One region of the Paenibacillus hebaui genome, then DNA from elsewhere that is predicted to be linked to it. Evidence: riboswitches for the same ligand, from Rfam matches in the RefSeq annotation. Region 1 holds a riboswitch; the other holds the start of a gene.

What was found. Region 1 has a riboswitch for glycine ahead of gcvT (glycine cleavage system aminomethyltransferase GcvT). Riboswitches for the same ligand answer to the same signal wherever they lie in the genome.
Region 2: it holds a riboswitch for glycine, as region 1 does, so the genes downstream of both, sdaAB (L-serine ammonia-lyase, iron-sulfur-dependent subunit beta) here and gcvT (glycine cleavage system aminomethyltransferase GcvT) in region 1, are expected to answer to the same signal.

Annotation. Positions count from the first base shown of each region.
Region 1 is NZ_CP196836.1:5,501,126-5,511,548, reverse strand. It holds gene gcvPB (aminomethyl-transferring glycine dehydrogenase subunit GcvPB) at 1-534, opposite strand, end outside; gene gcvPA (aminomethyl-transferring glycine dehydrogenase subunit GcvPA) at 678-2,033, opposite strand; gene gcvT (glycine cleavage system aminomethyltransferase GcvT) at 2,030-3,166, opposite strand; glycine riboswitch at 3,381-3,481, opposite strand; glycine riboswitch at 3,485-3,607, opposite strand; gene gcvH (glycine cleavage system protein GcvH) at 3,951-4,343, shown strand; gene ACR32F_RS25000 (PTS mannitol transporter subunit IICB) at 4,763-6,199, shown strand; gene ACR32F_RS24995 (BglG family transcription antiterminator) at 6,238-8,340, shown strand; gene ACR32F_RS24990 (PTS sugar transporter subunit IIA) at 8,337-8,771, shown strand; gene ACR32F_RS24985 (mannitol-1-phosphate 5-dehydrogenase) at 8,768-9,913, shown strand; gene ACR32F_RS24980 (cysteine-rich CWC family protein) at 9,979-10,227, opposite strand; gene ACR32F_RS24975 (endonuclease MutS2) at 10,350-10,423, opposite strand, start outside.
Region 2 is NZ_CP196836.1:494,621-505,043, reverse strand. It holds gene ACR32F_RS02330 (ABC transporter permease) at 1-508, opposite strand, end outside; gene ACR32F_RS02325 (ABC transporter ATP-binding protein) at 505-1,419, opposite strand; gene ACR32F_RS02320 (HAMP domain-containing sensor histidine kinase) at 1,502-2,953, opposite strand; gene ACR32F_RS02315 (response regulator transcription factor) at 3,049-3,732, opposite strand; gene ACR32F_RS02310 (alpha-glycosidase) at 3,941-5,695, shown strand; gene sdaAA (L-serine ammonia-lyase, iron-sulfur-dependent, subunit alpha) at 5,914-6,864, opposite strand; gene sdaAB (L-serine ammonia-lyase, iron-sulfur-dependent subunit beta) at 6,854-7,543, opposite strand; glycine riboswitch at 7,685-7,826, opposite strand; glycine riboswitch at 7,831-7,955, opposite strand; gene ACR32F_RS02295 (LolA family protein) at 8,706-9,797, opposite strand; gene ACR32F_RS02290 (ATP-binding protein) at 9,827-10,423, opposite strand, start outside.

The DNA of each region.
Region 1 (10,423 bases):
CTCAAATCCTGCAACGGTTGCGCTTGCCGGGTTCGTACCATGAGAAGAGTCAGGCACGATCACTTTTGTACGCTGTTCACCGCGACCTTCATGGTAGGCACGAATCATCATGAGACCGGTCCATTCCCCATGTGCGCCAGCGGCCGGTTGCAGGGTCACCGCATCCATACCCGTCAGACCTGCAAGGTCATTTTGCAACGTGTATAACAGTTCAAGTGCGCCCTGAATGCTGGATTCATGCTGATAAGGATGGATTTTGGCGAATCCATTATACCGTGCAACATCCTCATTAATCTTCGGATTATATTTCATCGTACAGGATCCGAGTGGATAAAATCCGTTATCCACCCCGAAGTTACGACGGGACAGGGCAGTGTAGTGACGAATAACATCTACCTCGAACACTTCAGGCAGTGCTGCTGCTTCCGAACGGAGCATTTCCCGGGGAATCAACGTATCGGCAGCTTGACGAGGAACGTCACATTCTGGCAAGGAGTAAGCGACCCGACCCGGACTGCTAAGTTCAAAAATCAACGATTGTTCTGGTGCTGGAGTGGTAGCCTGAGCAGTGGTTGTTGTTGTGACTGCTTCAGGCTGGCCTGAAGTGGAGAGAGAGACAGTCGATTCGGTTTGAACTTGTGCGGATGTTGTTGTCGTTGTTGTTTTGGTTTCCTGAGTCACAGCGATCCCTCCAATACACGTGCGAATTCGTCGATCTCTTCCTTGCTGCGTCGTTCAGTAACGGCAATCAGCATATGTCCGGCGAGCTCGGGATAATCCCGTCCCAGCTCATACCCGCCAATGAAACCCGCTTCGAGCAATTTCAGTTGCAGGGTTTCTACATTCGTTCCCTCAGGCAGTTGGATGACAAACTCATTAAAAGTCGGTGCGGTGAATGTAAGCGAGACTCCCGAGATTGCGGAAAGTGTGTTAAGGGCATAATGACTCTTTTGCAGATTTAGATCCGCGACATCGATCATGCCCTGTTTACCCATAATGGACATATACACGGATGCGCTGAGCGCAAGCAAAGCCTGATTGGAACAGATGTTGGACGTGGCTTTTTCACGGCGGATATGCTGTTCACGAGCTTGCAGTGTAAGTACAAAACCGCGTTTGCCGTTACGGTCGGTGGTCTGGCCTACGATTCGGCCAGGCATCCGGCGCATATGAGCCTGGGATACAGCGAAATATCCGCATGTGGGGCCGCCGAGTGAAGCGGCGATGCCAAGGGGCTGCGCATCGCCAACTACGATGTCGGCACCCAGCTTGCCTGGGGCTTCCAGCAGACCCAGCGATAGCGGGTTAGCACTGACAACGAGCAGGCCCTTGTGCGCATGCACGAGGTCAGCAGCCTGCTTTACATTTTCCACAGCACCGAAGAAGTTTGGGCTCTGAATCATGACAGCTGCGGTATCGTCCGATAAGGCGGCTTGCAGGGCTTCCCAATCCGTCACTCCATTTTGATAACCGATCTCGACGATTTCCAGACTCAATCCGCGTGCGTAAGCCTGCAATACCTGACGAGCTTCCGGGTGAACGGTGCGGGATACGATGAGCTGTTTGCGACGAGTGGCCGCTGCGGCCAGATTGCCTGCTTCCGCGAATGCAGTCGCGCCATCATACATGCTGGCATTGGCTACGGCCATGCCTGTTAATTCACAGATGTACGATTGAAATTCAAAAATGGCCTGTAGTTCACCCTGGCTGATCTCAGGCTGATAAGGTGTGTAGGCGGTATAAAATTCGGAACGGGAAATGACATGATTGATGACGGAAGGAACGTGATGATCGTAAATGCCTGCGCCGAGAAAGCTGGCATGTGTTTCGAAGTTTGCATTGGCGTTAGCCTGTTTGGACATGTGACGTGTTAGCGCATATTCATCGAGTTTGGAGGAAACGGGCAGCTCGCCCTGATAACGAATCTCCTGTGGAATGTCCTGGAACAGATCCTCCATCGTTTCCACACCGACGGTTGCCAGCATGGCACGCTGATCCTGCTCGGTCATGGGAATGTAACGGTGCTTGCTCACGCTTGATCAGCTCCTTGAGTAGGTGTCTTTGACGTACGTGTCCGTTTATGAAAAGGGGTCTTCACGACCTCGGCTTTCAGTTTTTTGCCGCGGATCTCAATCTCAAGAGGGGTTCCCAGCGCAGCGTATTTGCTGTCGATGAGGGCAAGCCCCAGATTACGCTTCAATGTAGGGGATTGCGTGCCTGTCGTCACTTCACCAATCTGTACACCTTCGGCGTAAATCGGATAATGAGAGCGGGGAATACCGCGCTCCAGCACTTCGATGCCGACCAGCTTGCGGGCAGGCCCATCATTTTTTTGCTGCAATAAGGCTTCGTGTCCGATAAAAGGTCCGGCATTCAGCTTCACAAACATACCAACGCCAGCTTCCAACGGAGAGATGGTTGCGGACAATTCCTGCCCATACAGAGGCAGCTTGGCTTCAAAACGCAGGGTATCCCGTGCGCCAAGTCCGGCTGGCACCAGTCCGTTGCCTTCTCCAGCCTGCATCAATCCGTTCCAGACTACAGTGGCCTGATCCGCAGGTACATAGAGTTCAAATCCGTCTTCACCGGTATACCCGGTGCGGGACAGCAGCAATTTTACTCCGCATACTTCGGCATCCTGTACAAAACGAAAAGGCTCAATCGTGGATACATCGGCATCGGTAACCTTTCGGATAATATCAACAGCCAGTGGGCCTTGCAGGGCCAATAGGGCAGTATGCTCGGAATCATTCGTCATGCTCACACCAGGGATCAGGTGCTCTTGCAGCCACGTCCAATCCTTGTCGATGTTGGAGGCATTAACGACCAGCATATAATGCTGATCTTCCAGCTTATAAACGAGCAGATCATCCACCACGCCGCCATCGGGATAACACATCAGCGTGTATTGAGCCTGACCGGAAACAAGCGTGGTGACATCATTGGTGGTCATCTGCTGCAAAAAAGCTTCAGCCTGCTCCCCTTGTACCATGAATTCGCCCATGTGAGATACATCAAACAGTCCGGCACGTTCACGTACCGCTTCATGTTCTTTCTGAATCCCGCTGAATTGGACTGGAAGCTCCCAGCCGCCAAAGTCAATGCACCGTACACCTTCATATTGCTGATACAGTGGAAAGAGTGGAGTTCTAAGCAAATCGGACATCCAATCACCTCGTTATGGGCCGTAAAGGGCCGAGTATACAATCATGGATCAATGAACTAAGGTATTCTTAAATTTTCATTTAGAGATCTTCATTAGATAAGTTTGATAAGGCAGCTATGACAGCGCCGCTCTAAATCCTGTTTTTCATTTTTTGGGAAAAAGGAAAAGGACAGGCCAAAGAATCGGCATGCCAGAAGCACGCTGTATTCTTAGGCTCTGTCCTTGGTACCTGAGAGTTACCCCGCCGCCAATATGCAGCAGGTTTCCCCTTGGGTGATCATAACGCCGCATAGGGCGAATAGATGCTCTCCAGAGTTGCGTCCCGTAAAAGTCCTTTTGCCTGAGAGATTCACCTCCGCTTATCGGTGGCTTACTCCTTCGGCGTTACCGCATGTACATCCCAAATCGGGTGTCAGGGGTAAACTCTCCCTTTACATTCATCCGCGGGTATTACATAGTCCAATAAACACGTTTACTCCTCTCATTAAAACGTGAATCCACTATCGATGTCAAGAACGATATCATAGAACTGAATATAAAACCGAATATTATTTACATTGAAATTTATATTGTTCGTGTATTTTGAAAGAGTACGCTTACTATTCTAATATTCACCAGTATATGTAGAAAGAGTGTATTAAGTCACTGGTTTTTGCATGTATTCATTATATAAATTGTGAGGTATCTTGACATTTGATTCAAAAATATCATACGCTATATTCTGGGAAAAAGGTTAAGGTCAAAGAACGCATGCACTCATTAATGAAAAGCGAGGCGGATATCGATGAGCGAATTGAAAAGTGATTTCCTGTACAGTGAAGAGCACGAATGGGTGCAAACCGTAGGGGAGGATACCGTACGTATTGGCATTACCGAGTTCGCGCAGCATCAGCTGGGTGACATTGTGTTTGTGGAAGTGCCTGACCTTGAATTGAATGTAAAAGCGGAAGACAGCATTGGAACGATCGAATCCGTCAAGACGGTTTCGGACTTGTTCTCTCCGGTCAGTGGTACCATTATTGCTGTGAATGATGCATTGCAGGATTCGCCGGAACTCGTTAACAGCTCTCCATATGAGGAAGGCTGGATGATCGAGATTCGTGTTGAGGGTGATCTGACAGCAGCATTGTCCACATTGATGAATGCGGAAGCGTATCGTAAACATATCGAAGAATAGAATCAACTAATTTGTACTCCATAACATATGATGTATACTAAAATAAATATGATTAATGTTGTTACGACCTGTGTGAGCCTTGGTGCTTGCGCAGGTTTTTTTGTGCTTTCAGAGGTCTGCTCCAGCTCCTGGATCAAGCTGATCTGGAATGAAAACGGTCAAGTTGAATCAAGCTATAGCATTCAAATTCATTCTGGAAATGATAAAAGTCATATACAGAAAAAGCCTTGTATATCAATAGATACAGCCGATATGCATACATAAAAACGATTACATAACCTAATGTTGTCATCATTGTTCATGACGAAAGTACGCTTTCATTTTATTGAACAAGGGACCATTCTCGCTTAGGATTACAACAGGGGAGAAATGATACCCCTTTCATAATCATAATCACTTGATCCAAGGAGGATAATACAATGAGTAATTTGGACCAATCGTCCAATTCCAAAGGTGGAATGCGGGTAGGGGTGCAGCGATTTGGCCGGTTCCTGAGCGGTATGGTCATGCCGAATATGGGAGCGTTTATCGCCTGGGGATTAATTACTGCACTGTTCATTAAAACAGGCTGGTTCCCGAATGAATCTTTTGCACAACTTGTTGATCCAATGATTAAATATCTGCTCCCATTATTGATCGGTTACACGGGTGGTTCGATGATTCATGGCACGCGAGGTGGAGTCGTTGGTGCAGTGACAACCATGGGTGTCATCGTCGGAGCGGACATTCCGATGTTCCTGGGAGCAATGATTGTTGGTCCGCTCGGCGCCTGGGTGTTGAAACAGTTCGACAAGTCGATCGAGGGCAAAATCAAATCCGGATTCGAAATGTTGGTCAACAACTTCTCGTCAGGTATTATCGGTGGTATTTTGGCACTCTTGGCCCATATGGCCATTGGACCCTTCGTACAGGTTATCAGTGGTACACTGTCCGCTGGCGTTGAGTTCATGGTTGGACTCGGCCTGCTTCCGCTAACTAACTTGATTATTGAACCTGCCAAGGTGCTGTTCCTCAATAATGCGATCAACCATGGGGTACTGAGCCCAATTGCATTGGAACAGGCTTCGCAGACGGGCAAATCCATTCTGTTCATGCTGGAATCCAACCCGGGACCGGGACTGGGCATCTTGCTGGCTTACATGATTGTAGGTCGAGGATCGGCCAGACAATCCGCTCCGGGTGCAGCAATCATTCACTTCTTTGGTGGTATTCATGAAATTTACTTCCCGTATATTTTGATGAATCCACGCTTGATCCTTGCTGTAATGGCGGGAGGGGTCGTAGGTACATTTACATTTGTTCTCACGGGTGCAGGTCTTGTGGCAACCCCTTCACCAGGAAGTATCGTTGCTTATCTGGCGATGGCACCAAAAGGTGGACTGTTTGCGGCCCTTAGCGGCGTAGTGACCTCCACCATTGTATCCTTCCTTGTAGGTGCACTGCTTCTGAAAACATCCAAAAAGACGGAGGAATCCGATCTGGAAGAAGCAACGTCGAAAATGAAGGACATGAAAAATACAAGCAAAGGTGAATCGGGCGCGGTAGCGATGGATAACGCACAAGCTGATCACAAACCAAAAGAATCCGTGCGGAAAATTGTATTCTCCTGCGATGCGGGAATGGGTTCCAGTGCCATGGGCGCTTCCATTCTTCGGAAGAAGATGAAGGCAGAGGGAATTGACGTTGCCGTGACCAATACGGCCATCAGTGATATCCCGCAGGATGCAGATGTGGTTATCACCCAAAAAACATTAACCGATCGTGCACGAGGTGTTGCACCGGCGGCAGAACATATATCCATCGACAACTTCCTAAAAAGCCCGGAATACGATGCGCTGATTGAACGCCTGAAGTAATATGGTGCATTCGTCTTCCCTGAGCCGGAGGCTGAGATATGAGCATTACGAAAAGACAACGTGAGATCGTGGAGTTCCTGTTGGAGCATCCACATGAAGTAACTGCCGGCGAAATCGCTGTTGCTGTGAAAGTCAGCACCCGAACCGTTCACCGGGAGCTTCAAATGATAGAACAATGGCTTGAACCGCTGGGCATGAGGCTGGAAAAAAAATCAGGAACCGGTATCCGAATCGATTCCGGTTCCGATGATTTGGCTGTATTACGCCAGCAACTGGAGGGTAATGAATACGTTGAGTTTACGCCTGAAGAGCGTAAACTCTTCATGCTTTGCATCCTGCTTGATGAGTCGGAACCTGTGAAACTGCTTGCCTTGGCTTCGGATCTGAAAGTAACCGTATCAACGGTAAGTAATGATCTGGACGATCTGGAGACACGGATTCGTCAGGCTGGACTGAAACTGGTTCGCAGACGCGGGTATGGCGTCAAGATTAACGGAAGTGAGACGACTCATCGTACAGCCATAGCCGCACTTGCACTGGAATTTCTGGATGAGTCGGATCTGTTTGGAAGACAGCCCGAGCAAGGGGGCTCCATCGTAAATAACAAACTGTTGGAGATGATTGGGCACAGCGATGTTCTTACGGTCGAAAATGCGCTGTGGCAACCAGATATCGAGTGGTTGGAGAATATCCCGGAACGACAGTACATGAAGCTGCTGATTCAATTATCCGTAGCAGTTGTACGTATTCGCAAGGGTTTTGGCATTGACCGGACCACTCATCAAGAGAGAACTGGAGACGGATATGCACAACAGGGTGAGATGAAGGTACAACCATACATGGCTACCCGCTTGTGCAGCATTCTATCCACCCAGCTTGGACTGACATTTCCCCAAGATGAGCAGGATTATTTTCACAGGCTACTGATACAGACGGAAGAACGGAGTCACTCGTCACGCCTGTTGCCAGTAGACGACTTGATTTTACTGGACAGGGTATGTTCCCTGATGGATCAGATGCAGAAGAGAACCCATTACGCCTTCCATGAGGATCGTATGCTTCGTGAAGGTCTGATTGCCCATATGCAACCGGCGATGGAACGGATTGAGGGGCATCAAATGATCCGTAATCCGCTGCTTCAACAGATCCGTAAGGATTATGACTCGCTGTTCGAAGATGTAAAAAAAGCGGTGTATCAAGCTTGGCCCGGGGCGGGCGTACCGGATGAGGAAATTGGTTTTTTGGTTATGCATTTCGGTGCTTCCATCGAGAGGCTGCGCGCATTAAAGCGGGAGATCAGGGCCATCATTGTCTGCACGAGCGGGATTGGATCATCACGGATGCTCTCCAGTCGATTGTCCAAGGAAATTCCCGAGATTCGCATTATGGACAGTGTGTCGTGGTATGAGGCTGCACGCATTCCAACGAATGAATATGATCTGGTGTTATCCACAGTCGATCTGCCAATGGATAAGCATCAGTATTACAAAGTCAGTCCGCTGCTCACGGCAGAAGAGAGCGAACGTCTGCGCCATTTCATCCGAACAACAACGTTGCAGCGGGAACATAGCAAGTCATATGAAGCTGAGCTTCAAACGACAAGTCGTTATTCTGACTCCGCTGGCATGGAAGCGACACTGATTGAAATCGTCCGAATTATTGGGAAGTTTCAGGTGTTCCCGCTGGACAACAGAGATATCGGATTTTATGAAACCGTCTATGCGATGTGCAGGGTGCTTCACGGATCAGGTGTGCTGAAGGAGCCTGAGGAGATAGCGAGGCTGTTGGAGACACGTGAAGCGGTGGGAAGTCAGAAGATTCCCGGCACATCACTTGCGTTATTCCATACACGCAGCGATGGAATCTATAGGCCGTCCATCAGTCTGTTTCAATTGACAGAGCCGCTTCTGTGTACACCGGATGATCCCATAGGGGTCAGCCACATCCTGTTGATGCTCGGACCCAGAGAGTTATCCAAGGAAAGCCTGGAAGTTCTGAGTGAGATCAGTGCGCTTTTATTACAGGAAGAATTGATTATATTGCTGGAAAAGGGAATCAGGGATGATCTTATTCATTACCTGTCCCAGGAACTGGTTGGATTTTACCGCAGTAAAACCGAAATTGGAGGTCAACAAACATGAGTATGTTAACTACAGATAAAGTCATCATGAACGCGATGGCTCAGGACAAATACGAAGCGATTCGCATGGCAGGGCAGATTCTGAAGGATGCGGGACATATTACCGCTGATTATATTGACAAAATGCTTGAGCGCGAGGAAATTGTCTCCACATATGTAGGTAATGGGCTCGCTATTCCACACGGAACCAAGGAATCGAAATCATTTATCCTGTCCACAGGTATATCCGTGATTCAATTCCCGCAGGGTGTTGATTTTGGAGAAGAAAAAGCTTACATGGTGATTGGTATCGCGGCTCAAGGTGGGGAACATATGGAGATCCTGACCAGCATCGCGGTGATCTGTGCAGAGGATGAGAATATGGAGGCCCTGCGTCTGGCGAAGACAGCCGAGGAAGTTATCGCTATTCTGGAAAGTGAAATGGAGCTATGAAGGCCCTACACTTTGGCGCAGGCAACATTGGACGCGGGTTTATCGGATTGATTCTGTCCCGTGCAGGATATGAAGTAATCTTCTCTGACGTGAATCAGGAACTGGTTACTGCTCTCCGGCACCGTGGTCAGTATACGGTGGAACTGGCTAACGAGAGCAAGGATCAGGAGACCGTCACGGGCGTGAATGCAATCGATGGAACCCGTCTGGAGACCGTTGCTCAGAATGTCGCAGAAGCAGACCTGATTACAACTGCAGTCGGTGTAGGCATACTGAAACATATTGCCCCTGGAATCGCGAAGGGACTTACAGTGAGACTGGGAACAGGCAGTGTCCATAAACCTCTTCATATTATCGCCTGTGAGAATGCAATCGGAGCCAGCACTCAATTGAAAGAGCATGTGTATGGGCTGTTGGGTGAGAATGTCCGATTGCTTGCCGATCAATACGTTTATTTTCCTGATTCTGCAGTAGACCGGATTGTGCCGATTCAACATCACGAAGATACGTTGCTTGTGCAGGTTGAGCCTTTCTATGAATGGGTCGTTGATCGTTCACAGATGGCTCCAGCGTACCAACCGATCAAGGGTGTGCTCTACGTTGATGATCTGGAGCCGTATATCGAGCGGAAGCTGTTTACCGTAAACACGGGCCACTGCGTTGCCGCTTATATTGGCTATGTGAACGGGTACGACACGATTCAGAAGGCCATTGCCGATGAAAAGGTGAAATCCATTGTATATGGTGCCTTGCAGGAAACTGGGGATGTTTTGGTAAAGCGATTTGGATTTAATCCGGAAGAGCATCAGCAGTATATTTTTAAAATATTGGAGCGGTTCGTCAATCCATATCTCACGGATGAAGTAACTCGTGTAGGGCGCTCGCCGCTGCGGAAGCTGTCTGCGAATGACCGTCTTGTTCGTCCGGCGCTTCAGGCACACGAGTACGGAACAGCAACAACGTATCTGGCGATGGGGATGGCCGCTGCCTGTAAGTTCGATGTTCCAGAAGATCCCGAAGCAGCAGAACTGCAGGATATGATCCAGCAGAAGGGGATCGCTGCGGCACTCAGCCATTATACAACCATGGATGAGCAACATCCTGTGCTTCAGGAAGCTGTGGCTCAGTATCATCAAATGTAACAGTCAGCGGATTGGCTATCATATAATAAAAATAGATTGTGCTTAGCAAAAGAGCCACACAGTAGTTAACTGTGTGGTTCTTCTTCTTGCTTAAGCTTGCTTTTGTACGTGTCCAAACATCGCTGGCATATACAAGATTTTCGGCGTTGTTCCGCCGGAATGCGGTCAAATACCCCTTCAGGGAATTCAGCCTGATTACACCAGCATTCAGAATGGGGTCGTCCTGCGGCATAGGAACAGCCATTAGCCTCCCCGCATAATGGACATACAAGCACATTGGGTGCAATCAATTTCGTATCTTGTTCTGGGGACATGCTGGTCTTCCCTTCCCTGTGAATTTTCTAACATCGAACGAGAGAAATGTGCTGATCACAGTATATCAACAATATTCAATGGTTCGCAGTATACCACCTTACGATAGTATAGCAATTTCGAACTATTCTTCAGGCGGTAATTCAATGATGAGTCCTTCCACGTGTTTACGGCCCATGAGTTTACGCTTTTTCCGGT
Region 2 (10,423 bases), 2.2 Mb from region 1:
TGGCTACCATTGTGAGCCATAGCTCAAGCGCTAACACCGGAAGGGCACCAGCCAGCGGCAGGAGACCCAGCTTGATCGCTTGCGTCCAAGGTATTTCACCGGCATCGAAGCCGAGCACCAGCCCCAGTCCTACAGTCCCCACTGTTAGCAACAAACACGAGATGATAAGAAGAACGCAAGCCAACAGAAACTTGGCCAGATACACAGCCGATCTAGGAATCGGCAGCGCCAGAAGCTGCTTCCATGATCCTTGTTCATGTTCAACATTGGCGATCATGGAACTGAGAATGGTTGCGCCCAGCATCAAGGCCAAGGGTACAAAAACAACCATGTTGCCCAGCAATCCTCCCCATAAATTCCCCGCGTACTGCTCCTTCAGATAATCCAATCGTAATCCGAAGTTCAACGCCTGCATCGCCGTTAGTCCAATCGGCGCCAGAAAAACGAGAAACCAGATGCCTTTGCCACGAATCTTGAGCCAGTCGGACGATAACGCACGGCCGGTCATACGGTTGCCCCCTCGCCGATGACCCGCATGAACAGGTCCTCCAGAGACTGACGGTGTTCTTCCACGCGGTACACCGCGTGATCCTGCTCGACTAGGCGACGTACAAGCAGCGCAATCGCGCTGTTGTCCATATAAGGGAATGTTAACGCAGCCCCTTGTTGCTGTCCGAACTGTCCCTGTTCCCTTGCAAGCTTCATTGCCTCTTCCGGTTCAGATACGGTTAGTCGAATAGAGCTGCCCGTCTGGCTATGCAGATTGGCGATGGTATCCTGGAGCACCATCTTGCCTTCACGAATAATGCCGACACGGCTCGCCATCTGCTCTACTTCACTCAGCAAGTGACTGGAAACCAGCACCGTAATCCCATGTTCCAGTGGCATACGTTTAATTAATTCCCGTATCTCCTGAATGCCCGCAGGATCAAGCCCGTTCGTAGGCTCGTCCAAAATCAGCAGTTCCGGTTCACCCAGCAATGCACTGGCAATACCCAGACGCTGCTTCATGCCAAGGGAATATCCCTTCACCGAACGCTTGGCATCCTTGGTCAGATCCACAATGGACAACACTTCGGCAATTCTGGATTTCGGTACATTGATAATCCGGCGCAAGGCTTCCAGATTCTCTACGGCATTCAGATGTCCGTAATATGACGGATACTCGACCAGTGAACCTACACGACGCAGAATATCCATACGATCCTTGCGGATATCCTTGTCAAATATACGGATGATTCCTTTGGTTGGCTTGATTAAGCCAAGAAGCATCCGAATCGTTGTTGTTTTGCCGGCACCGTTGGGACCGAGGAAGCCGTAGATATCTCCCTTTTTAATATGCAGGTCAAGTTCACGAACCGCGGCACGGTCCCGGTATGTCTTCCATAAATTAGCGGTTTGAATAATGTTATCACTCACTGTTTAATCACCTCGGATATCATCATAACTGCCCGAGGTTAAAGCTAAGGTTGGCTCAAGTTTAAGTTTGGTTTAAAAAAAGCTATTCCAGCGGTTTGACCACTCCCGAACCACTGTAGATGCACATCTGAACACCTTCTTCGGAACTGTCCACCCGCTTGCGCAATCCCATCTCACGAATCAACAGGTCTACAATGGATAAACCCAAGCCTGTCCCTTTCGTATCGGCATCCTTCTGCATTCCCGGACCCCGATCTCGAATAACGAGCGCCGTCTCTCCCTGAATCTGCTTGGTTGATATACCAATGTACTTCCCACTCGCCGCATGACGGACCACATTCTGAAACAGATTGTCGAGAACCCGGCGCATTCCCTGCTCATCCATATGCCAGATCAATGGTTCTTCCGGCAGATCAATATCGATCTCGAACTGTTCTTTTTCCCAGACCGGGTACCATGCTGCCGCCGTTTCCCTTACAACACGGAAAATATCTTTCTCCTCCAATTTCAGTGTATACTTCCCGCTCGTGAGCAGATTGTAAGATAACATGTTATCGATGAGCCCGCCCAGGTCCTCCATCTTCGCTTCCATGCGATTTAATGAACCAACGCCTTGCTCGCTGAGCGCTTCCTTGTTCAGCGCATGCATATGTCCACGAATGACAGTCAGCGGAGTGCGCAGATCATGGGAGAGCCCGGCAATGAGACGTTTCCGCAAATGTTCTTCCTCACGCTCTCGGTGACGGCTGTCCGTCAGTTGATGCACCATCTGATTAAATGACTCCTCCAGCTGACCAATCTCGTCTGACCGACGAATATTAACCGGAAGCGGAATGCCCTCCTTTCCTGTGGTCATCATCGCTGTCTGCAAACGAATAAGCCGCTTGCGAATACGTGCAAAGAAGAGAATCGACATGATGATGAAGATCATGAAAATGATGGCCGTTACGATTCCCAGATACAAAAGTTCCATCTGCCAGTTATTCTGTGACTTTTGCAAAAGTGATCGCGGCACTTCAATGACCATGAAGCCCTGTCCTCTGTCCTGTCCATCCCCGCCTATATATGCAACTACGGTCAGTGGATCACGATAGAAAGCTTCTTTCATGAATTGCACGGCATTGTTCGCATTCCACTCGGCTGGAATTTGGGTCTCTTCGGTTTTACCCGAATCCAGCGACCACTTTAATATGGTGTCTGTCGCGCCATCGGATGAAGTGGATTTCACTAGTGTTACATCTGCACCACCCAGAATAAAGGTGGTCTTACCATCCGCATTCACAAGATACATGGACGATTTGGGATACTGTTCATGCAATCGCTCCAACCGCATGCTAATCTCTCCCTCGGAGGCTCCATCCAGATTCAGCGCTTCACGCGACCACAGTTTACTGATCCGGTCAACGTCACCGTATGGCGCCGTTTGATTCGGGCTCGTGTTGTTCACCACGACCACATAGATGATGGATATGATCGGAAGTACGACGGGTACAAACAACACCGCCGCCAAAATCAGGAGAATATAGCGGGACATCAGGGATCGTCCAAAACGCAGCCTGCTTTTCCCTGACGAAGTCTGAGCGATGCTTCTTTCTTCCCTCGTCGACTCTCGTGCTCTGGACCGCCGGATCATGGCTTCTTCACGCGGTACCCTACACCACGGACGGTTTGAATAACGACAGGGTTGGCCGGATCACGCTCCAGCTTCTCGCGCAGATGACGGATATGTACCATTAATGTCTTGTCTCCATCCAGATAGGATTCATTCCAGACCGCTTCGTAGATCTGCTCTTTGGTCCGAATCATGCCCATATGTCTGAGCAGGTAGGCGAAGATGTGAAACTGTTTTCCCGATAAAATAATCTCTTCCCCCGTCTCGTCATTGACGATCCGATGATCTTTCTCATAGATCGACAGATGATCGAGCTTCACTACCGTATCCGCCGAGATCGCTGTTCCTGCCTTGCGCAGCTGTACTTCAATCCGTGCAGCAAGTTCATCGGGGTGGAACGGCTTGGTTACATAATCGTCGGCAAAATCGAGCCCATGCAGCTTGTCATCAATGGACGTTCTGGCCGAAAGCATGACAATGGGCACAGCAGGATGTTCTTTTTTGAGCCGTTGCCCCACCGTAAATCCATCCAGACCCGGCAGCATGACATCCAGAATAATCAGCGAACAGCCCCCGGCAGCTTCTGCTGCGCCTTCACCACTTCCGAGCCATATCACCTCATATCCGCGCTCCTCCAGGTCCGCCTGGACCCAAGTGGCTATTTCCGTATCATCTTCAATATATAGCAGTTTCGTTTTCATGCGCGCATTCGTTTCCTTTCTGTACCCTTTGGGTTAATTATATATTTGAACACAATGGCGTAAGCTCTTACTAAAATCATCGCTTGTTAATTACACGAAGCTGTTCGGTTATGTCCCTATTCATTATATCGTAATCAATCCATTGAATGATGCCATACCCGCTCCACAAATACATAATCTCTGTATCCATGACGGGAGGAATTTCAACATGCTGCTGGAAGCCATCTATCATCAACCAAAACGGAATTGGGCCTATGCCTACGATCAGGATACGATCCGCCTGCGTCTTCGTACCAAAAAGAACGACCTCACTGAGGTACACGCCCTGACCGGGGATAAATACGCCTGGGAACAAACCAAGGCGTTTATTCCTTTAACCAAGTTTACCACGGACTCCATGTTTGATTACTACGAGGGAGAGGTGAAGCCTCCTTATCATCGGCTGAAGTACTCTTTTCTGCTTAAAAGCGGAGACGAGCAGATCTGGATGACCGAGACGGACTTCCAGAAGGAAGAGCCAGACGATCCTGGTCGGATGTTCCAATTCCCTTATATTCATGCCGGAGCCGTGTTTACACCACCCGCATGGGTGAAGGATGCCGTGTTCTATCAGATTTTCCCGGAACGATTTGCGAATGGCAACCCGGATATCAACCCGGACAACGTAGAACCCTGGGGCGGCGAACCCACACCTTTCAATTTCTTCGGAGGTGACCTTCAGGGTGTAATCGATCATCTGGACTACCTCAGTGAGCTGGGCATTAATGCGATTTACTTCACACCGATCTTTGAGGCGACCACCAATCATAAATATGATACAGAGGACTATCTACGGGTAGATCGGCATTTTGGTGATGCAGACACCGTCAAACGATTAGTCAAGCTGTGCCATGAACGTGGCATCCGGGTACTGCTGGATGCCGTGTTTAACCACTCCGGGAAGACGTTTGCACCTTTTGTCGACGTGCAAGAGAACGGGGAGAAATCCAAATACAAGGACTGGTTCCATGTACACGAGTTCCCGCTGGATGTGAAGGATGGCATTCCTACGTATGAAACCTTTGGATTTGAAGCGCACATGCCGAAGCTCAACACGGAAAATCCCGAGGTAAAAGACTATCTGCTCAAGGTTGCCAAGTACTGGATCAAGGAAGTGGGTGCGGACGGATGGCGGCTGGATGTCGCAGACGAAGTGGATGATGCATTCTGGCGCGATTTCCGCCGTGTAGTGAAGGCCTCCAATCCAGATGCGTATATTCTCGGCGAGATATGGAATGAATCCTCGTCCTGGCTGCAAGGTGACCAGTTCGACGCATCCATGAACTATCCGTTTACCGATGCCGTGAATAGTTTCTTTGTGAAAAACAAGATGCATGCCGAGACATTTGCGAATTCCATTGGACGGCAATTATCACGTTATCCGCTGCAAGCCAGCGAAGTCGCATTCAATCTGCTGGATAGTCATGATACGCCGCGACTACTCACCGTATGCGAAGGCGATCAGCGGAAGCTGAAGCTGGCAGCGTTGTTCCAGTTCACTTACCTGGGTGCCCCGTGTATCTATTACGGAGACGAAATTGGGATGGATGGCGAGCATGATCCAGGTTGCCGAAAATGCATGGAATGGGATGAGGCGAAGCAGGACCGCGAGCTGTTTTCTTTTTATCAAAAGCTGATTGCACTTCGCCATGCCCATCCTGCCCTCCGTGCGGAAGGCGGCGTTCGATTCTTGCAGGCCCGTGAAGGCGGAAGCCAGCTGGTGATGGAACGGCAGGATGATGAGGAACGTATTTTGATCCTGTTCAATCGCTCGGAAGAAACGGCAATTATTGAGCTGGAGGCGGGTGCCGGGGAATGGACGGAACTGTTTGGTGAGAAGCATCGTACAGCTCTGGAGGATGGCATTCTGGCGGTTGAGCTGCCCGCATATGGATATGCTGTTCTAAGTACGAATCCCGCGTAATACGATAAATAGCGCTCACAGACCTGTAGCTGATCTGTTGAGCGCTTATTTGGCGTTAAGGATGGTTCGTTGGGGCATGCTCTTTTTCCATCGTAAGGAGCATCAGACACGTTCAGACCACGCACTCGCTCGCTACAGACGTGTTCAGATCCGCGCCAGCTTTCAGACCGAGGTTTTGAAGACACACTCTAGTTAAAATAGAGTTCATGCCAAGCAAGTTATACCTTAGCTTCTGGTTCGTTTTGATCGGGAGACTTAGACTCCACTTCAGCCTCATTCTCCGCACGCTTCGCCTTCGGTTTGGCAAGCTTCTCCATCATCTTCCGTCCCGTTGGCGTCTGAGCTAGGCCGCCTTGGGCTGTCTCCCGATGACGACTTGGCATCGCGCTGCCTACTTCCAGCATAACGCCAATGACTTCGTCGGAAGGAATGGCACTGCGGACTCCGGCCAGCGCCATATCGGCCGCAGCCAGCGCGGTTACGGCACCCAGTCCGTTACGGACGATGCAAGGAATTTCCACGAGGCCAGCAACCGGATCGCAGATAAGGCCCAATGTATTTTTCAACGCAAGACCTACCGCATGAACCACTTGCTCTGGCGTTCCTCCACGCAGCTCTACCATGGCACCTGCAGCCATACCGATGGCAGAACCCACTTCCGCCTGACAGCCACCCTCGGCCCCGGAGATAAATGAATTGTTGGCAATGACATAACCGATTGCTCCCGCACAGAACAGACCATTTACGAGGTGCTCATCACTCCAGCCAAAACGCTCTTGGGAGCTGATAAACACACCCGGGATAATACCGCAGGAACCCGCTGTCGGTGTCGCCACGATTCGGCCCATAGAAGCATTCACTTCAGATACACACAAGGCATACGCCATGGCAAGTGCCGAAGCATCACCGGAGCAAGTCTCACCCTTGCGAATATACTCGGCCATTTTTTTGCCATCTCCACCCGTCAAGCCACTGCGTGATGTCGTATCTTCTGTCAGTCCTTTGTGTACCGCTTCCTTCATCACCTGATAGTAATCCGACATCTGCCGCACAACATCCGCTTCTGGCGTATTGGTTTCCTGAACCTGCTCTTCAATCATTAACCGGGCAATGGTTTTGGACTCGGCTGTACAGATGGTATTCAGTTCATGCAAATGTTTAAATCGCATCCGGCTCCACTCCTCTCTTCAAATCGATTACGCGAATTTCAAGTACATGGTCCAGCGCTCGCAGGTAATTCAACATCTCAGGATTTGGCACACCATCCATCTCCATCGCAGTTAAGGCTTCACCATCCCTGGCTTTCCGATCCACTTGCATATACCCGATGTTTACACCTGATGAGCTAATTGTGGACGTCACCGAAGCGAGTACCCCAGCTTTGTCCGAATGGCGCAGAACAAGCGTCGGAAACTCTCCGCTGATCTGTACACGGAAATCATTCAAAGCATGCACCGATACACTTCCACCACCAATGGAAGCACCGATTAGAGAACATTTGCGCTCTCCATACCACAACTCAATCTTGACCGTATTCGGATGTGGGGCCGGCAGGCCGCTCGTAAAAAATTCTACCTCCATGCCCGCTTGCTCTGCGTATTGCTCCGCATCCGGGATACGCGGATCGTCTGTGACATAATCAAGCAAACCACCGATCAAGGCAAGATCCGTACCATGCCCCTGATACGTATCGGCAAACGAGCCGTACAGGGTTAACCGGGCGCGTTCCGGCGTACACCCCAGCCACTGACGAGCAATTCGTCCCAGCCTTGCCGCTCCGGCGGTATGTGAACTTGAAGGCCCCGTCATCGACGGACCAATAATTGAGAAAACATCCTTAAAACGCATCAAAAGCCCTCCATTATTAATCATGGTTCATATTTGTAACTTGTATTCGTCATCGTTTCCATCCAGGAGATTAATCCATAATGTCCCTTATTTAAGGTATAATGACATCAAAAAAGGACAGAAGAAGGCCTTAGGCCCTCTCTCTGTCCTCGATACCTGAGAGTTTCATGATGTAGCTACACGGAACGATGCAATCCTGTATTCACCAGGCGATGGCATCAGACAAACCCGTGCTGCTTGATCATATACCCCTTGGGTGGCGCAGTTCGCGCACTCTCCAGAGTTGCGTCCAACGATGGTACTTTTACCTGAGAGATTAACCGCTGCGCCGGGTGCGCAGCAGCTTGCTCCTTCGGTGCCCGATAGCCCGCCATCTTACTTGGTCTGCTCAGGTCTCTCCCGCTCGTTTTCATTCGCTGTATTATCAATCATTTGATTTGGAATGTTACATTACTGAGTTTTGGATCATGTATATCCATAGAGTAATGTACCCAATCATATATGTCAACAAAAGTAACGTGTATTTATCATCTGTTAAGAAAATCTATTCTAACTGAAGCGGATGGCATTGATATTTCTCACTTCTGCTGAAGCACTTGTGACGTTTCAATTTTCGTAAATTCTATGCCTACCGTGTATGCGTTGGTAGTTGTCGCAGGAGCGGTATCCACGTAGGTATTGGAAGAAAGAAACCTCAATGTCCCTGCAGCATTATCTGTACGGGAGAGCTGCAATTGATTAATCAGAACCCCGTTACGTCTGAGGTTAATTGTTATACGAGATATTCCAGTTTGAATCTACAACCACGGCCACTTGCGTACTATTGTCGATTTTTACCCGCTGACCAGCCATCACAGGCACATTAAGGGTTTGAACACCATAGTATTTTCGATAGGGCCTGTGGATAAAACAGCCATATTTTGATGCCTCCTTTTCTCAGCCTTCTGTCGGCGGATTGAGATCATCTTATATGAATATGCTTCATATCGAGTAGCGTGCGCCCGTTTACAGCTTTATGGATGGGATGGATGACCCGCGTTCCTCATAGAACGATCTTCTGGAAGCCAACACTATTTGTCCATCATACCAACAGGGAAGAGAACCAAAAAAAAGGACTGCCGTATCACTTCAACGGCGGTCCTTTTTTTTGGTTCCATTCACGTCAAGATGGATTGGGCAGGGTCAACGCTTCCGCCCAGGCTTGCAGCTTCGCTTCTGTCCAGCCATCGTGCTCACCCATGAGAGAATAGCGTAGTCCAGCTTCGTCCCAGGATATATTCCGAATACTCTTCATATATGTGCCTTCAACCCCACGCACTTCAGTTGATTTCTCATCTGGCAAAAGTGTTGGATTCGCGTCATCTTCCGGCGTCTTGAAGATCGTCAGACTCACTTCAACCTTATTATCCCGCACATAGTACAGTGTCACTTCATCCCGGTTCAGCTCACCGCCCGTATGAGACATCTCGATACGAGACAGCTCCATTCCTTCGCCCTTATACTGCAAAAAAGATTGCCCCAGTGCCTGCTTCGCTTCCTCCAACGTTACTTCCGAGCTCTGGCTCAGATCATTCAAGTCCTTCACATCGACTTCCTTCGGGATGTCGATCACGAAAATGTCTCCTGGAAATTCGGGATCATATTGAATCGGATTGTAGACCATTTCTGATTTTCCATCACCATACTCACTAATGACTTTGACAATCATCCACGTTTTGGGATCCACCCAATATTCAGATGAGATGGATAATGTGCCCTCTTCCTTCGGCGTCAGTTTAATGTGGATGACATCCTGTCCGTGAAGCTTTTCCTGCCCCTTCATATCCACATCATGGGAATCCCGTAACCGTTCTAACTGATCAACCAGCATCTGCTTCTGGGTTTGTTTAGGCTGTTCACCCAAGCTGGATACGTTCATTGAATAAGCTGTTCCCGTCTCTTTTTCGTAGATTGTAATCTCCGTTCCGTTATTGACTGCGTAACTTACCTTGCCATTCTCCTCTGTTTCCGTGCGCTTTCGTCCAGTTTGGCCGTCTACCCATTCCTTGATATGCATCGTGTTAGTCAACTTGTCATCCGTCCATACTTTCATCACACCTTCAGCATAATACGAGGCGGGTTCCGTTTCTGCAGATACAACCTTCTCGATCATCTCATCTCCTGACATGGCCAGCATGTCCTTCTCCGCGCATCCTCCGAGCAAAGACACTGCAAGCAACGCAGTACCAATCATCATCCATCCTTTATTCATCATCCCAATCTTCCTCTCCTGTTTCGAATGTTCTACATTTCAGGTAATCGACATACTGCCAGTGTCCCGTATCCCTCAGATGACCACATACGCATAGCCCCTCTGTGCCGTATTGCAATCCGTTTGGCTATACTTAATCCCAGACCCGAGCTACCTGCATACCCCTTTTCCTTTTCCTTCTGATTCTGATGTTGAACATAGGGCTCGAAAATGCGATCAAGCTGTTCCCCTGGAATAGCCTGCCCTTCGTTATGCACCAGAATCAAAGTAGATCCCTTCCTATATTCATTCAACTCCAAACCCAGCGAAGGAATGATCCATTCCGGCAGCGGCTGATCTGAAGCAATTACCCCCAGACCCATTACACCATTCGTCCTCGTATAGCGCAGTGCATTGGTAATCAGATTATCTGTCAGGCGCATCAGTTGTTCGGGATGAACCCGGTACAGGTGGTCTGTGCGGACAACCGTCCTCACGTCAACATGTTCACGCTCGGCGAGTCCCCCATAACTTCCCAGCAACATGTCGAAGAACTCTTCTCCTTCCACCTCAACCATGGCCATCTCCAAATCACTAGAGCCCAGTGCCGTGTACATCTCAAGTTCACTAATCATCTGTTTCATCCGCTC